One region of the Streptomyces sp. NPDC050287 genome, then DNA from elsewhere that is predicted to be linked to it. Evidence: riboswitches for the same ligand, from Rfam matches in the RefSeq annotation. Region 1 holds a riboswitch; each other region holds the start of a gene.
What was found. A riboswitch is a leader RNA that binds a small molecule or an ion and turns the genes downstream of it on or off. The one in region 1 is predicted to bind cyclic di-AMP.

Region 1 (5,899 bases):
ACCGGGACCGGCCCGTGCTGTTCAACTCCTGGGAGGCCACGGAGTTCGACATCTCCGAGGAGCAGCAGGGGGTGCTGGCCCGCCGGGCCGCGGCGATCGGCGTCGAGCTGTTCGTCGTCGACGACGGCTGGTTCGGCAAGCGCACCAGCGACCGGGCAGGCCTCGGCGACTGGACGCCCAACCCCGACCGCTTCCCGCAGGGCCTCAAGCCCCTCGCCGACTCCGTGCACGACCTCGGCATGCAGTTCGGCATCTGGGTCGAGCCGGAGATGGTCAACCCGGACAGCGACCTCTACCGCGCCCACCCGGACTGGGTGCAGTACCAACCGGGACGAAAGCGGACGGAGTTGCGCAATCAGCTCGTACTGAACCTCGCCCGCGAGGACGTCCAGGAGTACCTCTGGCAACAGCTCCACACCCTGCTCTCCAGTGCCCCGATCGACTATGTGAAATGGGACTTCAACCGCTGCTTCACCGACGCCGGCTGGCCCGGCGACCCCTACCCGCAGCGTCTGTGGGTCGACCACGTGACCGCGCTGTACCGCCTGCTCGACCGGTTGCGTCAGGCCCACCCGAACGTCGCCTTCGAGTCCTGCTCGGGCGGCGGCGGGCGGATCGACCTCGGTGTGATGAGCCGTACGGACCAGGTGTGGACCTCCGACAACACCGACCCGCTCGACCGGCTCGCCATCCAGCACGGCTTCAGTCAGATCCACCCCGCGCGCGTGATGGCCGCCTGGGTCACCGACAGCCCCAACACGCAGCTCAACGGCCGGGTCAGCTCCCTGCGGTTCCGGTTCGTCAGCGCTATGGCCGGAGTGCTGGGGGTCGGCGGAGACCTCGCCGAGTGGACCGACGAGGAACTCGCCGAGGCCGGCGAGTGGGTCGCTCTCTACAAGGAGATCCGGCCCCTCGTGCAGCGCGGCGACCTCTACCGGCTGCGGCCCCCGGAGGGCGGGCTGAGCGCGGTGCAGTACGTCCTCGGCGACGAGGCGGTCGTTCTCGCCTGGCTCCAGGCCCAGCACTACGGTGAGCCGGTACCGGCACTGCGGCTGCGCGGGCTCGACCCGACAGCGTCGTACGAATGCCGTGAAACGGGCGAAGTGCACCGAGGGGCGGTGCTGCTGCACCACGGACTGCGTACCGGTTTGCGGGGAGATCTGGACGCGACAGTTCTCCGGCTGCGCCGCATCTGAGAGTTGTGCCCTAATTGGCGCCTTCATTCCAACTCCATGTGGAATCAGGCGTTCTGTGGGGCGGCGCGTGAGGAGCGTCATATTCGTGACCGTGCGTCGCCCGTCATGTCCACGTAATTCTCGCGTGTTTCAAGGGGATTCGGGTGAGGGGCTTCCTCCTGATCGACGGAGGGTGACCGGTCATTCCCTTGGGGAATCAACAGGAACGCAATGGGACGCAACCTCTCACTTGTCCCTGCGCGTCTTGGTCGCTTACCTTCACGATTCCATCCGGACGGACGCCCAATCCTGCCGCCGCCCGGATCCCGCACACACTCACCCGTACACGGCAGGAGCGGGGGACCCACAGGCACAACCGCCTGTTCCGGTCTCCGGAACAGGCTAGGGGTAAAGCCGTTTCTTCGGAGCGGCCGGGCATCTCCAGTCCGCACCCGACAGCTCACCTCGCAGGCGCCGGAGAGGAATTCGCCATGCCCGCGAAGGGTAAGCACCGCCGTCCGAAGACCCAGCGCTTCACCCGTTCCATAGCCGTCGCCGGAACCGGCGGCGCCGCACTCGCCCTTCCGCTTCTGGGGGCCACCGGTGCCCATGCGGCGAGTGCCCATTCCCTTTCGGGCAATTCCGCTCAGTCGTCTCTTCCGGTCGCCGCGAAGAAGTCGGTGACCGAAAAGGCGGTGGCCGAAAAGGCGGCTTCCGTGCGGGGTTCGGATGTGAGGACCTATTCCGTGCGGACCGGCGACTACCTCGCCAAGATCGCAGACGAGCAGAATGTGAGCGGTGGCTGGCACCGGCTCTACGACGACAACCGCCAGGCCGTCGGCGACGACCCGTCGCTGATCCATCCCGGCCTCAAGCTCACGATCGGCAAGAAGGCCGCGGCGAGCACCACGAAGTCCGAGTCGCCCTCCGAGGATTCGGGTGCGTCCGCCTCCTCGCCGAAGTCGTCCTCCTCGTCGAAGTCGTCCTCGTCTCAGAAGCCGACGGAGGCCACTCAGAGCGCGGAGACCACCACCACCGCGGGTGGCTTCACCCTCCCGGTCTCCGGCGCCGCCATCGGCACGCCGTACCACATGGCGGGCAGCATGTGGTCGAGCGGCTACCACACCGGGGTCGACTTCGTCGTCCCGACCGGCACCTCGCTCAAGGCCGTCGGCGCGGGCACGGTCGTCTCCGCGGGCTGGGGCGGCGCGTACGGCAACCAGGTCGTCATCAGGCTGGCAGACGGCTACTACGCGCAGTACGCGCACCTGTCATCGCTCTCCGTCTCGAGCGGGCAGAGTGTGTCCGAGGGCCAGCAGATCGGCCTCTCCGGCGCGACCGGCAACGTGACCGGACCGCATCTGCACTTCGAGATCCGCACCACCCCGGACTACGGCTCCGACGTCGACCCGGTCGCCTACCTCCGCACGAAGGGCGTCTCGGTCGGCTGACGCCCCGTAGACCATCTGCCTGACACGCTGCCGAAGGCCGGACCCCGATCCCCGGGTCCGGCCTTCGGTATGTCCGGGGCTCGGCGGACTTCCTGTCTCGTCCTGATCATCACATTGCGGTCATGTGGCAGGGGCGACCGAGGTGTCGACAGCGCGGGGTCGGTCAGGTCACAGTGAACTCCGTTGCGGGGTAAGCGCTTTCTCCCGCTGTCGCCCCCAACCCTCCATCACCCCTCCCGAAGGAGCCGCTTCCCGTGACGACCACGCGCAGAGCGTTCGGAGCCCTGGCGGCCGGTGCCGCCCTCACGGCCCTCGCCCCCACGGCCACCGCGAGCGCCTCGCCCCGCCACCGCCGCCTGATCGCCCACGACGACTTCCGCCACGGCCTCGGACAGTGGGCCGTGGAACTCGAGCAGGGCGGCACCGTCGCCGCCTCGAAGGGAATCCTGGAGATCGACGTGCCCGCCGGGGCGACGGTCTGGTTCAGGAAGCGGCTCGAAGGACCGTACATCCTGGAGTACACCGCCACGCCGGTGTCCGAGGGCGGGGTCAACGACCGCGTGTCCGACCTCAACAACTTCTGGAACGCCCTCGACGTCCGCTCCCCTGACGACCTGTTCGCCACCGCGCGGGGCGGTGCGCTCGCGGAATACGACTTCCTGAAGACGTACTACGCCGGCTACGGCGCCAACACCAACACCACGACCCGGCTGCGCCGTTATGTCGGCGAGCCCGGCGTCCGGCCGCTCGTCTACGACTACTCGGAGCCGCTGCTCGTGGCCAACCGGCCGAACCGGGTGCGGATCGTCTCCGACGGTCCGACGGTGCGATGGTGGAACAACGGACGGCTGGTGTTCGACTACCGGGACCCGGAGCCGTACACGAGTGGGCACTTCGCCTTCCGGACCACCTGGAGCCACTTCCGGATCTCCGGGTTCCGGGTGTGGCAGTCGAAGCTCCAACAGCGTTGACAAGAAGGCTATTCCTGGTTTGACCAACCCTTGGTCAGTGGCTTATCTCACCGCCCGTCAACCCTTTCCTACGGTCGCGTAGCTCACATCCGAAGGGGAATCATGGGCCGATGTGGCAGACGATTCGAAGAGTGACAACACATCAGTGATCGGGTCGTACGTGGCGGTGGGGGACAGCTTCACCGAGGGCGTCGGCGACCCCGGGCCCGACGGGGCGTTCGTCGGCTGGGCCGACCGGTTCGCGGTACTTCTCGCGGACCGCCGGCCCGAGGGCGACTTCACCTACACGAACCTCGCCGTGCGCGGGAAACTGCTCGACCAGATCGTGGCGGACCAACTGCCGCAGGCCGTGGCACTCGCGCCGGACCTGGTCTCCTTCTGCGCCGGCGGCAACGACATCATCCGTCCCGGCACCGACCCCGACGAGGTGGCCGAGCGCTTCGAGCGGGCCATCGCGCGGCTCACCGCCGTCGCCGGCACCGTGATGGTGACGACCGGCTTCGACACCCGAGGCGTCCCCGTCCTCAAGCATCTGCGCGGCAAGATCGCCACGTACAACGGGCATGTGCGGGCCGTCGCCGACCGGTACGGCTGTCCCGTGCTCGACCTGTGGTCCCTGAAGTCCATCCAGGACCGCCGTGCCTGGGACGGCGACCGGCTCCACCTCTCGCCCGAGGGGCACACCCGCGTGGCGCTGCGCGCGGGCCAGGCCCTCGGCCTGAAGATCCCTGCCGACCCGGAGCAGCCCTGGCCGCCGCTCCCGCCGCGCGGCACCCTGGAGATCCGGCGCGACGACGTGCACTGGGCGCGCGAGTACCTGGTGCCGTGGATCGGACGCCGGCTGCGGGGGGAGTCGTCGGGGGACCACGTGACCGCCAAGGGCACGCTGTCACCGGACGACATCAAGACGCGGATCGCTTCGGTGGCCTGAGGGTGCGGGTGCCCGTGCGTTTCGCCCCCAGGACGGCGGGCGGGCGCCGGGCACTCGGCGTTACGGCTCCTGGGCCGTCAGCGCCTCGCGGGTCAGCCCCAGTTCCCGGGCCAGCGCCTCGTCCACCCACCTCTGTGCCCGCGCGCGCGGGACCGCACCCGCGTACGACGTGAGTTGTACGGCGAGACCGTCGAGCAGGGCGGTCAGGCGCAGGGCCGTGCCCATCGGGTCCGGGCAGCGGAACTCCCCCGCGGCCACGCCCTCGGCGATCACCTCGGCGAGCGCCGCCTTCCACTGCCTGTCGAGATCCCGAGTGACCTCCTGCAGCGCGGGCTCGCGCAGCGCCGCCGCCCAGCCCTCGATCCACAGCCGCCAGCCCTTGGCCTGGCCGGTCGGGGCGTACCAGCGCACTGCCGCGCGCAGCCGGCGCAGCGCCGTGGTGCGGCGACCGAGCAGCTTGCGCAACCGGGCGAGGTCGTCCTCCGCGGCGTGGGTGAACGCGGCGGCGACCAGCTTCTCCTTCGACGAGAAGTGGTAGAGCACGAGCGCGTTGCTCACCCCGAGCGCCGAGGCCACGTCGGCGATCCTGACCGCCGCGACACCTCGCGCCTCGATCTGCTCGACGGCGGCCCGCAGCAATTCCTCTCGCCGCTCCGTCACGCTCAACCGCACCCTTGCCACGCGGTCACCCTATTGCGTCACCGCTGATGGCGCCGGGTGGGGGCGCTGGTCCACCAGTTCCACGCGGTGGAGGTCGGTGCGTGCGATCGCCGCGTCGCGTTCAGCGGCCAGAGAGGTGCGTCGCGGGTCGGCCGTGAAGCCGTCGTAGCCGGCCTGCGAGGCGAACTCGATCAGCTGGATCTCGTCCGGGCCGACCCCGGCCCCGACGGTACGGGCACGCTGCAGGAGTCGGCCGTCGTGCTCGCCCAGCAGCGCCAGGACCTTGTCCTCGTAGGCGGCCAGGGCCTCGCCGGCTCCGGAGCGGGCCCACAACAGAACGCACAGGTGAACGGTCACGGTGCCCGACCCTATCGGCGACCGCCGTCACCGGTACCACCCGAACCGCTCCGCGATCAACGGCAGCCGGTCGGCGACGATGGCGTGCGCCGCCGCCCTCGGGGTCGTCCCGTCGGCGTGCGCGCGGGCCAGCATCTGCTCGACCAGCGCGCGCATCGAGCGCCGGGTGTGGCTGAACGCCTCGTCGGCGTCGGGGCCGATGTCGCCGAAGAGGGTCCACCACCACCAGGCGTTGGTGCCGGAGTTGACGACGACGTCCGGCAGGACCGTCACCCCGCGCGCGGCCAGCAGTTCCTCCGCCTCCGGGAGGACCGGCATGTTCGCCGCCTCGACGATCCAGCGCGCGGTGATCCG
Region 2 (5,899 bases), on a different contig from region 1:
GGTCTCCACGCCCGCCCCGCTTCCATCTTCGTCCGGGCCGCCACGGCCGCAGGTATCCCGGTGACGATCGCCAAGGCCGACGGCAACCCCGTCAACGCGGCCTCCATGCTGGCCGTTCTGGGCCTCGGCGCCCAGGGCGGCGAGGAGATCGTCCTCGCCTCCGACGCCGAGGGCGCGGACGCCGCCCTCGACCGTCTCGCGAAGCTCGTTTCCGAGGGCCTCGAGGAACTTCCCGAGACCGTCTGAACGCAGCTGCCGTAACGCACGACAGAAGGGCTCGTCCGAATTATCGGGCGAGCCCTTCGCATTTCCCGGTGACGCACATTTCCCGATGGCGGGCAGCAGAAATAATCCCCCGCGAATTATCTTCTCTTTGTATACGGCGCCCGTGTTAATGCCGCAGACTCGGCATGTTTACGGGATGTTGCGAGTTCCTCACACGGTCCGGGCGATCCGGCTGCGCAGGAAACCGCAGCCGGTGCACGCCCGTCGAGCGCTCGGTGTGCAGCGCCGTGACCGCCCGCGCGCGTTCGCTGTCGCCGCGCGCCACCGCGTCCACGATCGCGCCGTGCTCCGCCCAGGACTCCACCGGGTTGGCCGGCGCGTCCACCGCGTACATCCAGGCGATCTTGTGGCGCAGCTGGGTCAGCATCGACGTCATCGCGGGGCTGCCGGAGGCCTGGGCGAGTGTCTCGTGGAACCAGCTGCCCAGCGAGCGCAGATCCTCGCTGTTGCCCCGCCTGGCCCGCTCCTGGCCCAGCCGGACCAGGCCGCGCAGCACCTTGAGATGGGCCTCGGTGCGCCGCTGGGCGGCCCGGGAGGCGCCGAGCGGCTCCAGCAGCATCCGCATCTCCAGGAGGTCGGTGCCCTCCTGTTCGGTGGGTTCCGCGACGCACGCGCCCGCGTGTCGCCGGGTCACCACGAAGCCCTCCGCCTCCAGCGTGCGCAGGGCCTCGCGGACGGGGACGCGCGAGACGCCGTAGCGGCGCGCGAGCAGTTCCTCGGTGAGCCGGCTGCCGCGCTCGTAGACACCCGCGACGATGTCGTCCCGGATCGCCGTGCATACCGAGTGCGCCGGAATACGCATGACCGACCTCCGCCTTAATCCCCGTGAAACGTCGACGATTGACGTGTGTTCAGTGACTCTATTGCAATGAGCCGGAATTTCCGATGGCGGGCCGGAATCCATGGATATTTTTTGGACAGGCGGGCTTCTGAAACGCCGAAAGCCCCGGCTCGGGGAGCCGGGGCCGCAGCTTGTCTCGCCGTCCGTCGTCAGACGTTCACGCCGTGCGAGCGGAGGTAGGAGACCGGGTCGATGTCCGAGCCGTACTCCGGGCTCGTGCGGGCCTCGAAGTGCAGGTGCGGGCCGGTGACGTTGCCGGTCGCCCCGGAGAGGCCGATCTGCCGGCCCGGGGTGACCGTCTGGCCCACGGAGACAGCGATGGACGACAGGTGGCCGTACTGGGTGTACGTGCCGTCGTTCATCCTGATCACGATCTGGTTGCCGTACGCCCCGCCCCAGCCGGCCTCGACCACGGTGCCGGAGCCGACCGCGTGGACGGACGTGCCGGTCGAGGCGTGGAAGTCGATGCCGGTGTGGCTGCCGGAGGACCACAGGGAACTGCTGGACTGGTAGCCGGTCGAGACGTACGAGCCGGAGATCGGGGCGACGTAGGCGTTGAGGCGCCTGCGCTCCTCCGCACGGGCGGCGCGCGCCTCGGCCTCGCGGGCCTTCTTCGCCTCGGCGACCGCCTTCTTGTGCGCGGCCTCCTCGGCCTTCTTCATCGCCTCGGCCTCGTCGGCGGCCTGCTTCTGGGCCGCGGCCTGGGCGTCGATCTCGTCGGCGATCGAGTCGCCGATGGTGATCACGGGGGTGAGACCGGTCTGTTCGGCCGCGGGCTCGGCGGCGAGGGCCGGGGCGGCCAGCGCGCCGAAGACGCCGGTGGTGGTGAGGGCCGCGACGCCGGCCGCGCGGGCGGTGCCGCGCTTCATCCGGCTGGGACGACGGTGCTTCCCGGTGGCGCAGGTGAACGCCATGTGGTGGCTGATCCTTTCCTTCCTTCTCGCCTACCGGGTTAGCTGACGGGTTCGGAGCAGGAAGGTCTCCTACGGACCCCCTCGCGGTGCGCGCGGGCGTCCGATTCACCCCAGGGACTTCTGGTGTGGGTCCCCGGCTCCCCTGGCTCGCGCCATGTGGGGACTCGGCGATGACTGTCCGGTGCCGCTGGTGCGGCGCGGTGCCTGACGGACAGCCCGGATGACGCTAAACGTGGCACGTTTCAATCCCCAAACCGATCACAGCTTTTGTAGCGCACACCACAGGGCAGACAGGCAACCTCTCCCTCAATTCGGACATCAGGGAGCCCTGGTGACTCACCGGTCACCAGGGCTCCCGCGCGCGCGTGCCGCTACTCGGCCGACACGACCGTGACTTGGCCGATGCCCAGGGCCTCGACGGGCTCCTTGATCTGCGCCGCGTCACCGACGAGGACGGTCACCAGACGGTCCACCGGGAAGGCGCTGACGACCGCCGCGGTTGCCTCCACGGTGCCCGTCGACGCGAGCTGCCGGTACAGCGTCGCCTGGAAGTCGTCGGGCAGGTGCTGCTCGACCTGGTCCGCCAGCGTGCCCGCGACGGCCGCCGCGGTCTCGTACTTCAGCGGCGCCACCCCCACGAGGTTCTGGACGGCGACATCGCGCTCGGCGTCGGTCAGGCCCTCCGCGGCGAGCGTGCGCAGCACCGTCCACAGGTCATCCAGGGCGGGACCGGTGTTCGGGGTGTCGACGGAGCCGCTGATGGCGAGCATCGCGGCGCCCGAGCCGTCGGGGGCCGAACGCAGGACCTGCCCGAACGCCCGTACGCCGTAGGTGTAGCCCTTCTCCTCGCGCAGGACGCGGTCCAGACGGGAGGTGAGGGTGCCGCCCAGGCAGTACGTGCCGAGGACCTGCGCGGGCCACACGCGCGCGTGCCGGTCGGGACCGATGCGGCCGATCAGCAGCTGCGTCTGGACGGCGCCGGGACGGTCCACGATGACGACCCGGCCGGTGTCGTCGGCGGTCACCGGAGGCACCGGGCGGGGCTGGGACGAGGAACCGGTCCAGGCGCCGAGGGTGTCGCCGAGCAGCACGTCCAGCTCGACACCGGTGAGGTCGCCCACGACCACGGCGGTGGCCGTGGCCGGACGGACATGCTTCTCGTAGAAGGCACGTACGGCCGCGGAGTCGATGCTCTCGACCGTCTCCTCGGTGCCCTGGCGCGGACGCGACATGCGTGAGGTCGCCGGGAACAGCTCCTTGGAGAGCTCCTTGGCGGCCCGCCGGGAGGGATTGGCCAGCTCGTGCGGGATCTCGTCGAGGCGGTTGCGGACGAGCCGCTCGACCTCGCTGTCCGCGAACGCCGGTGCCCTGAGGGCGTCGGCGAGCAGCGCCAGGGCCTTGGCCAGACGGGAGACCGGGACTTCGAGGGAGAGGCGCACCCCGGGGTGGTCGGCGTGCGAGTCGAGGGTGGCGCCGCAGCGCTCCAGCTCGGCGGCGAACTCCTCGGCGGAGTACTTGTCAGTGCCCTCGGAGAAGGCCCGCGCCATGATCGTGGCGACGCCGTCCAGGCCGGCCGGCTCGGCCTCCAGCGGCGCGTCGAGGAGCACCTCGACGGCGACGACCTGCTGGCCGGGGCGGTGGCAGCGCAGGACGGTGAGCCCGTTGTCGAGCGTTCCGCGCTCGGGGGCGGGGAAGGCCCAGACCTTGGGCTCGCCCGCCTGCGGCTGGGGGTGGAATTCCATCGCGGCGAGCTCGGTCACTTGGCCGCCTCCTCGTTCTCGTCGGTGGCTTCCACGGTGGCCGCGGACGCCGGGTCGTCGGCTCCCTCGGCGTCCTCCGCGCTCTGGGCGATCTCGGCCGGGGTGGTGGGCTCGTAGACGAGCACCGCGCGGTTGTCGGGGCGCAGGCGGGCCTTGGCGACCTCCTGGACCTCCTCGGCGGTCACCTCCAGGACGCGCTTGACGGCCGTGAGGGCGAGCTGCGGGTCGCCGAACAGGACGGCGTACCGGCACAGTTCGTCGGCGCGGCCCGCGACCGTGCCGAGCCGGTCCAGCCACTCACGCTCCAACTGGGCCTGGGCGCGCTCCATTTCCTCGGCGGTGGGGCCCTCCTCGGCGAACCGGGCGAGCTCCTCGTCGATGGCGGTCTCGATGACCGGCACCTCGACGTCCCCGGAGGTCTTCACGTCGAGCCAGCCCAATGAGGGCGCCCCGGCCAGCCGCAGCAGGCCGAAGCCCGCCGCGACGGCCGTACGGTCACGCCGCACGAGCCGGTTGTAGAGGCGGGAGGACTCGCCGCCGCCGAGGACGGTGAGCGCCAGGTCGGCCGCGTCGCACGCGCGCGTGCCGTCCTCGGGCAGCCGGTAGGCGGCCATCAGGGCGCGCGCCGGGACCTCCTCCTCGACGACCTCGCGCAGCTGCTCGCCGATGACGTCGGGCAGCGAGCCGTCCCGCGGGGCGGGCTTGCCGTCGTGCGCCGGGATGGACCCGAAGTACCTCTCGATCCACGCGAGTGTCTGCTCCGGGTCGATGTCGCCGACCACCGACAGGACGGCGTTGTTGGGCGCGTAGTACGTACGGAAGAACGCCCGCGCGTCCTCCAGGGTGGCCGCGTCCAGGTCGGCCATCGAGCCGATCGGGGTGTGGTGGTAGGGGTGGCCCTCCGGGTAGGCGAGCGCGGTCAGCTTCTCGAACGCCGTGCCGTAGGGGACGTTGTCGTAGCGCTGGCGGCGCTCGTTCTTGACGACGTCGCGCTGGTTCTCCATCGACTCGTCGTCCAGGGCGGCCAGCAGGGAGCCCATGCGGTCGGCCTCCAGCCAGAGGGCGAGCTCCAGCTGGTGGGTCGGCATGGTCTCGAAGTAGTTGGTGCGCTCGAAGCTCGTGGTGCCGTTGAGCGAGCCGCCCGCACCCTGGATCAGCTCGAAGTGGCCGTTGCCCTTGACCTGCCCCGAGCCCTGGAACATGAGGTGCTCGAAAAGGTGAGCCAGACCGGTACGCCCCTTGACCTCGTGGCGCGAACCGACGTCGTACCAGAGGCACACCGCCGCGACCGGGGTCAGGTGGTCCTCGGAGAGCACCACGCGCAGGCCGTTGGCCAGGCGGTGCTCGCTCGCTGTCAGGCCCCCGGAGCCTGCCTGGGCTGTGGCCGTGTGACCCATGGGCATGTACGTCCCTTCCATCGGGGTCGCGGTCCTGGAAACCGCGGTTTTCCTGCCGGTCCTGCCACTGTATGCAAGCGTGCGGACCCTCGGCGAAGTTCCCGGACGACGTACGCCCTGAGCGAGACCGGGGCGGGCGGGGACTGGGGGGAGACCGGAGGCTGAGGAAGGGTGCGGAAGGACAGGTTGGGGCGGGCGGGGCGGGGCTGGCGGCGGGTGGGTGTCGGAGGGGAAACCGACGCGGGCGGCAGGCCGGGGCGAGGAGAGGCCGAAGCCGACGGCAGGCGAGAGGCCGAGACGCGGACCGAAGACGACGGCAGAAGAGAGGCCGAGACGCTGCACGGCTGCGGGCAGGCGTCGGAGCAGAGACCGAGAATCGGCCGCGGCACGGTCGCGGGCAAGCGCCGGAGCGGAGATCAAGAAGCGGCCGCGGCACGGCTGCGGGCAGGCGCCGGAGCGGAGGCCGAGCACAGAGGAAGGCCGGCGCCGGAGCGGAGACCGGAGCGGGCAGTCGGCGCGGTGCCGTAGCCTGCGGGCAGTTGTGCCGCCGGGGCGGCACACAGCGGCGCGGGCGGCACCGTGCCGGCGCCGGGCCAAGCGGCTTATGTCGGGTCCGGTCCGTCGTTGTCAGTGTCGCGGTCCACAATGGTCCGCGTCAGATCCCGTTCACGCTTCAGCAAGCAAGAGTGAGCCGGAGGGGCG
Region 3 (5,899 bases), on a different contig from region 1:
ACTGTCGGTGCGGGTGCGCGACGAGGGCCGGGGCGGCGCGGACGAGAGCGGGGACGGGTCGGGGATCCTCGGCATGCGGCGGCGGGTCGCCGCGCTCGACGGGACGGTCGAGGTGACCAGCCCGGTCGGCGGCGGCACCGTGATCCAGGTCGAGTTGCCGTGCGTGTGGTGATCGCCGGGGACGGTGGGGAGGGGGTGGCGTACCCGGTCAGACCGCGTGGGTCGCCGGGAGTGGTGTCAGCTCGCCCAGGGGGAGCGTGTGCTGGGTCTGGAGGACCTTCGCGCGCAGGTAACGGACGTTGTGCGCGGTGGTGAAGACACCCGTGGGCACCCGGTTCTCGACGTCGATGCCGAGGTCGCGCAACTGGTCCGCCTTGTCCGGGTTGTTGGAGAGCAGGTCCAGGGACGTGATGCCGAGGGCCTGCAGCATCTGGGCCGCCGCCGTGTAGTCACGGGCGTCCTCGGGCAGGCCCAGCGCGGTGTTGGCGGCGTAGGTGTCGAGGCCCTGGTCCTGGAGGGCGTACGCGTCGAGCTTGTTGTAGAGGCCGATGCCCCGGCCCTCCTGGCGGAGGTAGAGCAGCACGCCGCCGCGGTCCGCGATGCGCTCGACCGCCTCCCGCAGCTGCCGGCCGCAGTCACAGCGGGCCGAGCCGAAGACGTCACCGGTCAGGCACTCGGAGTGCAGGCGCACGAGCGGGGTGGTGCCGGGGGCGGTGGCCGGGTCGCCGAGGACGACGGCCACGTGTTCCTGGCCGTCGGTGAGTCCGTGAAAGGTGACCAGTTCGGCGTCGACGCCATAGCCGTCGTGGAAGCGCAGCGGTACCCGGACGCGGGAGCGCGGGGTGGCGGCGGGGAAGTCGGGCATGCGGGTTCTCCCGGGTAGGGGTCCGGTGGGCACATCTGCTTAAGATTTGAAGCAGATCTACGACTCCGGACCCTACCTCATGCTTTAAATTTGAAGCAACGGGATTGTGGTGAGTGTCATGAAGGTGTGCGCCGGTGTCACGGACAAGGCGGGGACGAGCGGCGGCGCCACGGCACGTCGTCCGGGGCCGGGCGGGTGTCGCCGCTCTCCAGGGCTTGTGCGACGCTCGCGCAGATCTCCTCCAGCTGGTCCACCTGTTCCTCGGTGAGCTGGTCGAACAAGGACGCCCGTACGGTCGCCACATGGCCGGGCGCCGTGCGCTCCAGCGTCGCCATCCCCTCCTCGGTCAGCTCGGCGACGCTGCCGCGCTTGTCCCACCGGCAGTTCTCCCGGCGCAGCAGGCCGTCCTTCTCCAGCCGGGTCACCGCGTACGTCAGCCGACTTCGGGTGATCTTCGTGCGCTCGGCGAGGTCGGTCATGCGCAGGCGGTGTTCCGGTGCGTCGGAGAGATTGGCGAGGATGGAGTAGTAGAGGTGGGGCATGCCGGCGTCCTGCTGGAGCTGCCGGTCGATCGCGTCCTCCAGGAGGTGCGTCGCGGCGATGTACGCGCGCCAGGCGCGCTGCTCCTTGGAGGTGAGCCAGCGAGTCGTCATACCCCTAGTGTAGGTTTGTTTCAAATTTGAACCAAGCCCGGCCCGTCCTCGAGAGTGAGCGCGTTCGATGCCGTATCCCTACGTCCTGCTGTCCGCCGCCGTCTCCCTCGACGGCTACCTCGACGACACCGGCCCCGAACGCCTGCTGCTCTCCTCCCCGGCCGACTTCGACCGCGTCGACGAGGTACGGGCATCCGTCGACGCGATCCTCGTCGGCGCCGGGACGATCCGTGCCGACAATCCGCGCCTGCTGGTCAATTCGCCGCAGCGCCGCGCCGACCGTGTCGCCGCCGGGCGGCCCGCGTACCCCCTCAAGGTCGCGGTCAGCGGGTCGGGCGACCTGGATCCGGAAGCGAAGTTCTGGCACACCGGTGGTGAGAAGGTCGTATATACGACCGACAAGGGCGCGGAACGGGCGCGTGCGGTCGGCCTCGGCCTCGGCGGCGACGGCAGCGACGGCGGCGACCCTGACCTCGGCCGCGGTCGTGGCCTCGACGTCGATGTCGTTCCGGTGGGTGCCGGCCTCGACTGGCGGCGGGTTCTGGAACACCTGCACGACGTACGAGGCGTGGAGCGTCTCATGGTCGAGGGCGGCGGTACCGTCCACACGCAGCTCCTCCAGCAGGGCCTCGCCGACGAACTCCAGCTCGTCCTCGCGCCGCTTTTCGTCGGCGATCCGGACGCGCCCCGGCTCTTCGGCCCGGGCGCCTACCAAGGTGGCCGGCTGCGCCTGGCGGAAACCCGGCGGATCGAGGATGTCGTCCTCATGCGGTACGAGCCCACGGCCCCCGGCACCGGCTTGCTGCCCTCCGCCGCCGACCGCCACTGGCTGTCCCTCGCCTGCGAACTGGCCGGCCGGTGCCCGCCGTCGAGCACCGCCTTCAGCGTCGGCGCGGTGATCGTCGCCGCGGACGGCACGGAGCTGGCCCGCGGTCACTCGCGCGAGGGTGACGATCCCGTCGTGCACGCGGAGGAGGCGGCACTGGCGAAGATCGGCTCGGGAGATCCCCGGCTGGCGTCCGCGACGGTATACAGCAGCCTGGAGCCGTGCGCGCGGCGGGCGTCCCGGCCGGTGCCGTGCGCGGGGCTGATCCTGGAGGCGGGGGTACGGCGGGTGGTGACGGCCTGGCGGGAGCCGGACACGTTCGTGGCGGGGGCGGACGGGAGCGGGCTGCTGGAGGGGGCGGGGGTGGACGTGGTGGTGCTCGACGAGTACGAGACGTCGGCGAAGGCACCGAACCGGCACTTGGTGGGCTGACGGTGGTCCCCGTTCGGGGCGGCGGGACGACCGATGCGACATCTGTGCTGCGTATGGCGTACAGTGAAGACACAACGACGCGGGGTGGAGCAGCTCGGTAGCTCGCTGGGCTCATAACCCAGAGGTCGCAGGTTCAAATCCTGTCCCCGCTACTGAAGGCCGAGGGCCGGAATCCGAAAGGGTTCCGGCCCTCGGTGTGTTCGGGGGCCGCCGGGTTCGCGGCTGTCGGCGAGGTTCGATGGTTGTCACCTCGTGTGAGCAGGCATGCGCCCTGCGCATAACAACTGACACACCGTCAACTCCTGTGCGGTCTCTGGTGCCTGGTCAACTCGCCCGTTTTTCGCCGGTGGTGGGGCGTTGGTCCTGCCGGAAATCGTTAATGATCAAGCGGAACGGCTTGGAATACAGGCCTCGCGTCTATTAACGTTCGATAACGCAGCGCGGTCGTCCCAGCCGTCACAAGAGTCGGCTCCGTGCGCACGCGCCGAATCCCGCAAGGGAACCGGGGAACCACCACTTGGGGTGAATCGCTCGTAGACCGTCGTGTCCGCACGGCTGTTTACGCGCGTAGGAGACCTTCCTGCTCCGAACCCGTCAGCTAACCCGGTAGGCGAGAAGGAAGGAAAGGAGCACGCCCACGTGGCGTCCAACCGGCCTGCCCCAGAAGCCCCGTTCGTGCCGAGCCAGCGTGACAGCGAGACCTTCGGCTACGGCGAGTACCGCACCGACGAGGGCCCCTGGACGGAGTGGAACCCCACCGAGGAGTCCCTCCGACCCGTACGCGGCCGGCACCGTGTCGCAAAGCAGCGCGGCGGACTCGCCCGCAGCTCCACCGTCCTGGGCGTCGGCGTCATAGCCGCCGTCGGCGCGGGCGGCATGGCCAGCGCCAACACCGGCAAGCCGCCGCTGTCCATCTCCATGCCCGACCTGCCCTCGGTGGGTTCCCTCCTCTCGGACGATGACACCCCCGAGGTCACCGCGACCGCGCTCAGCACTGTCGGTACGACTTCCGCGCAGACCAAGCAGAGCGGCTCGGACGCCGGTGAGGTCCTGCGGTCCCGGATCCTGGCCCAGGCCGAGCAGCAGCAGGACCAGATCGAGAGCAAGGCCGCCGCCGACGCCGCGGCCGCCGCCGAGAAGCAGGCCGCCGCCGCGAAGAAGAAGGCGGAGGAGGAGGCCCAGGCCAAGGCCGCCGCCGCGAAGAAGGAGGCGGAGGAGGAGGCCGAGAGGAAGGCCGAGGCCGCGCGCCTGGCCGAGCTGGCCAGGCAGTACACGCTGCCGACCTCCTCGTACACCATCACCGGCACCTTCGGTCAGGCAGGCTCGCTGTGGTCCTCCGGCTACCACACCGGCCTCGACTTCGCCGCGCCCACGGGCACGCTCATCAAGGCGATCCACAGCGGGACCATCACCGAGGCGGGCTGGGCCGGTGCGTACGGCTACCGCACGATCCTGACCCTCGACGACGGCACCGAGCTGTGGTTCTGCCACCAGTCCTCGATCAGCGTCAGCGTCGGCCAGAAGGTCAGCACGGGTGACGTCATCGGCCGCGTGGGCGCCACCGGCAACGTGACCGGGGCCCACCTCCACCTGGAGGTCCACCCGGACGGCGCGGACACCGGCATCGACCCGATGTCGTGGCTGCGGAGCAAGGGGCTCAACCCCTGACAGCTGACGGCTGCCGGTTTTACGCGGAATTGGTGAGCGCCTCGGACCTTCGGCGGAATGAGGCGCTCCGTCACGGGTGTTGAAGAGAAGCATGACTTCTCTTCGCAAGCTCGGTTCCTCGGACCTCGAGGTCTTCCCGCTCGCCCTCGGAGGCAACGTCTTCGGCTGGACCGCCGACGAGGCGGCGTCCTTCGCCGTCCTCGACGCCTACACGGCCGCCGGCGGCAACTTCGTCGACACCGCCGACGGCTACTCCGCGTGGGCCGAGGGGAACTCCGGCGGTGAGTCCGAGACCGTGATCGGCAAGTGGCTGGGGGCCCGCGGCAACCGCTCCGACGTCGTCATCGCCACCAAGGTCAGTCAGCACCCCGAGTACCAGGGCCTGTCCGCCGCCAACATCAAGGCCGCCGCCGACGCCTCGCTGCGGCGCCTCGGCACTGACTACATCGACCTCTACTACACGCACTTCGACAAGCCCGAGGTGCCGGTCGAGGAGATCATCACCGCGCTCGACGAGCTGGTCCGGGCCGGCAAGGTCCGCTACATCGCCGCGTCCAACATCTCCCCCGAGCGGCTGGAGGCGTCCCTCGCCTTCTCCGACCGCCAGGGCCTGGCCCGGTACGTGGCCCTGCAGCCCCACTACAACCTGGTCTCGCGCGACACGTACGAGGGCGAGCTCTTGGACCTCGCCGAACGTTCCGGCATCTCCGCCGTCCCGTACTCCGCACTCGCCTCCGGCTTCCTCACCGGCAAGTACCGGCCCGGTACGACGGTCGACAGCGCGCGGGCCGCGGGCGCTTCCAAGCATCTTCAGACCGAGCGCGGCCAGAAGGTCCTCACCGCCCTCGACGAGATCGCCCAGTCCCACGACGCCCCGATCCCCACGGTCGCCCTCGCCTGGCTCGCGGCCCAGCCGACGGTCGCGGCGCCGATCGCGTCCGCACGGACGGTGGAGCAGCTGCCCGCGCTGCTGGGAGTGGCGGACCTGACCCTGACCGAGGCCGAGATCACCCGCCTGACGGACGCGTCGGCCTGAGCCTTTCGGCCCCGTCGACTACGACCGGTACGGGTTGTACGCCGGATCCGGCATCGTCGGATACGCCGGATACCCCGGATACGGCGTCCTCGGAAAGGCCGGATGGGCCGGTGCCGCCGGATATCCCGGATACGGCATCCTCGGATGGGCCGGATGGGCCGACGCCGTCGGATAGCCGTACGCCCCGCGCACCGGCCAGGGCGGCGCCGTCACCGCGACCGGTGGCGCCGTTGCCCGGGCCGCGTGGTCCAGGGCGGGGCGGGCCACGTCGCGGCGGCGCCACAGCTCGTGCAGCAGTTCGCCTTCCCGTACGACGAAGTCGGCTCCCGCCCGGCCGCGGCGTCCCCGGTGCCGTAGGAACGCCAGCGAGGTCGCGTACGCCTCGTACTGCGCCACCGCCCGTGCCGCTGGGCGGCCGC

Region 2: another riboswitch for cyclic di-AMP. It lies ahead of ACIBK3_RS40280 (M23 family metallopeptidase); the one in region 1 lies ahead of ACIBK3_RS32000 (peptidoglycan DD-metalloendopeptidase family protein).
Region 3: another riboswitch for cyclic di-AMP. It lies ahead of ACIBK3_RS46055 (M23 family metallopeptidase); the one in region 1 lies ahead of ACIBK3_RS32000 (peptidoglycan DD-metalloendopeptidase family protein).

The regions. Positions count from the first base shown of each region.
Region 1 covers NZ_JBITIY010000010.1:168,396-174,294, forward strand. The annotation lists gene ACIBK3_RS31995 (alpha-galactosidase) at 1-1,196, shown strand, start outside; cyclic di-AMP (ydaO/yuaA leader) riboswitch at 1,503-1,662, shown strand; gene ACIBK3_RS32000 (peptidoglycan DD-metalloendopeptidase family protein) at 1,667-2,626, shown strand; gene ACIBK3_RS32005 (DUF6250 domain-containing protein) at 2,881-3,597, shown strand; gene ACIBK3_RS32010 (SGNH/GDSL hydrolase family protein) at 3,743-4,528, shown strand; gene ACIBK3_RS32015 (TetR/AcrR family transcriptional regulator) at 4,589-5,188, opposite strand; gene ACIBK3_RS32020 (hypothetical protein) at 5,219-5,545, opposite strand; gene ACIBK3_RS32025 (Glu/Leu/Phe/Val dehydrogenase dimerization domain-containing protein) at 5,573-5,899, opposite strand, start outside.
Region 2 covers NZ_JBITIY010000017.1:118,979-124,877, reverse strand. The annotation lists gene ACIBK3_RS40290 (HPr family phosphocarrier protein) at 1-246, shown strand, start outside; gene ACIBK3_RS40285 (GntR family transcriptional regulator) at 392-1,087, opposite strand; gene ACIBK3_RS40280 (M23 family metallopeptidase) at 1,276-2,040, opposite strand; cyclic di-AMP (ydaO/yuaA leader) riboswitch at 2,054-2,220, opposite strand; gene ACIBK3_RS40275 (M16 family metallopeptidase) at 2,412-3,800, opposite strand; gene ACIBK3_RS40270 (M16 family metallopeptidase) at 3,797-5,197, opposite strand.
Region 3 covers NZ_JBITIY010000032.1:17,397-23,295, reverse strand. The annotation lists gene ACIBK3_RS46080 (sensor histidine kinase) at 1-172, shown strand, start outside; gene ribA (GTP cyclohydrolase II) at 209-865, opposite strand; gene ACIBK3_RS46070 (MarR family winged helix-turn-helix transcriptional regulator) at 1,003-1,518, opposite strand; gene ACIBK3_RS46065 (dihydrofolate reductase family protein) at 1,586-2,776, shown strand; tRNA gene ACIBK3_RS46060 (tRNA-Met) at 2,855-2,928, shown strand; cyclic di-AMP (ydaO/yuaA leader) riboswitch at 3,249-3,404, shown strand; gene ACIBK3_RS46055 (M23 family metallopeptidase) at 3,416-4,444, shown strand; gene ACIBK3_RS46050 (aldo/keto reductase) at 4,536-5,480, shown strand; gene ACIBK3_RS46045 (PrsW family intramembrane metalloprotease) at 5,499-5,899, opposite strand, start outside.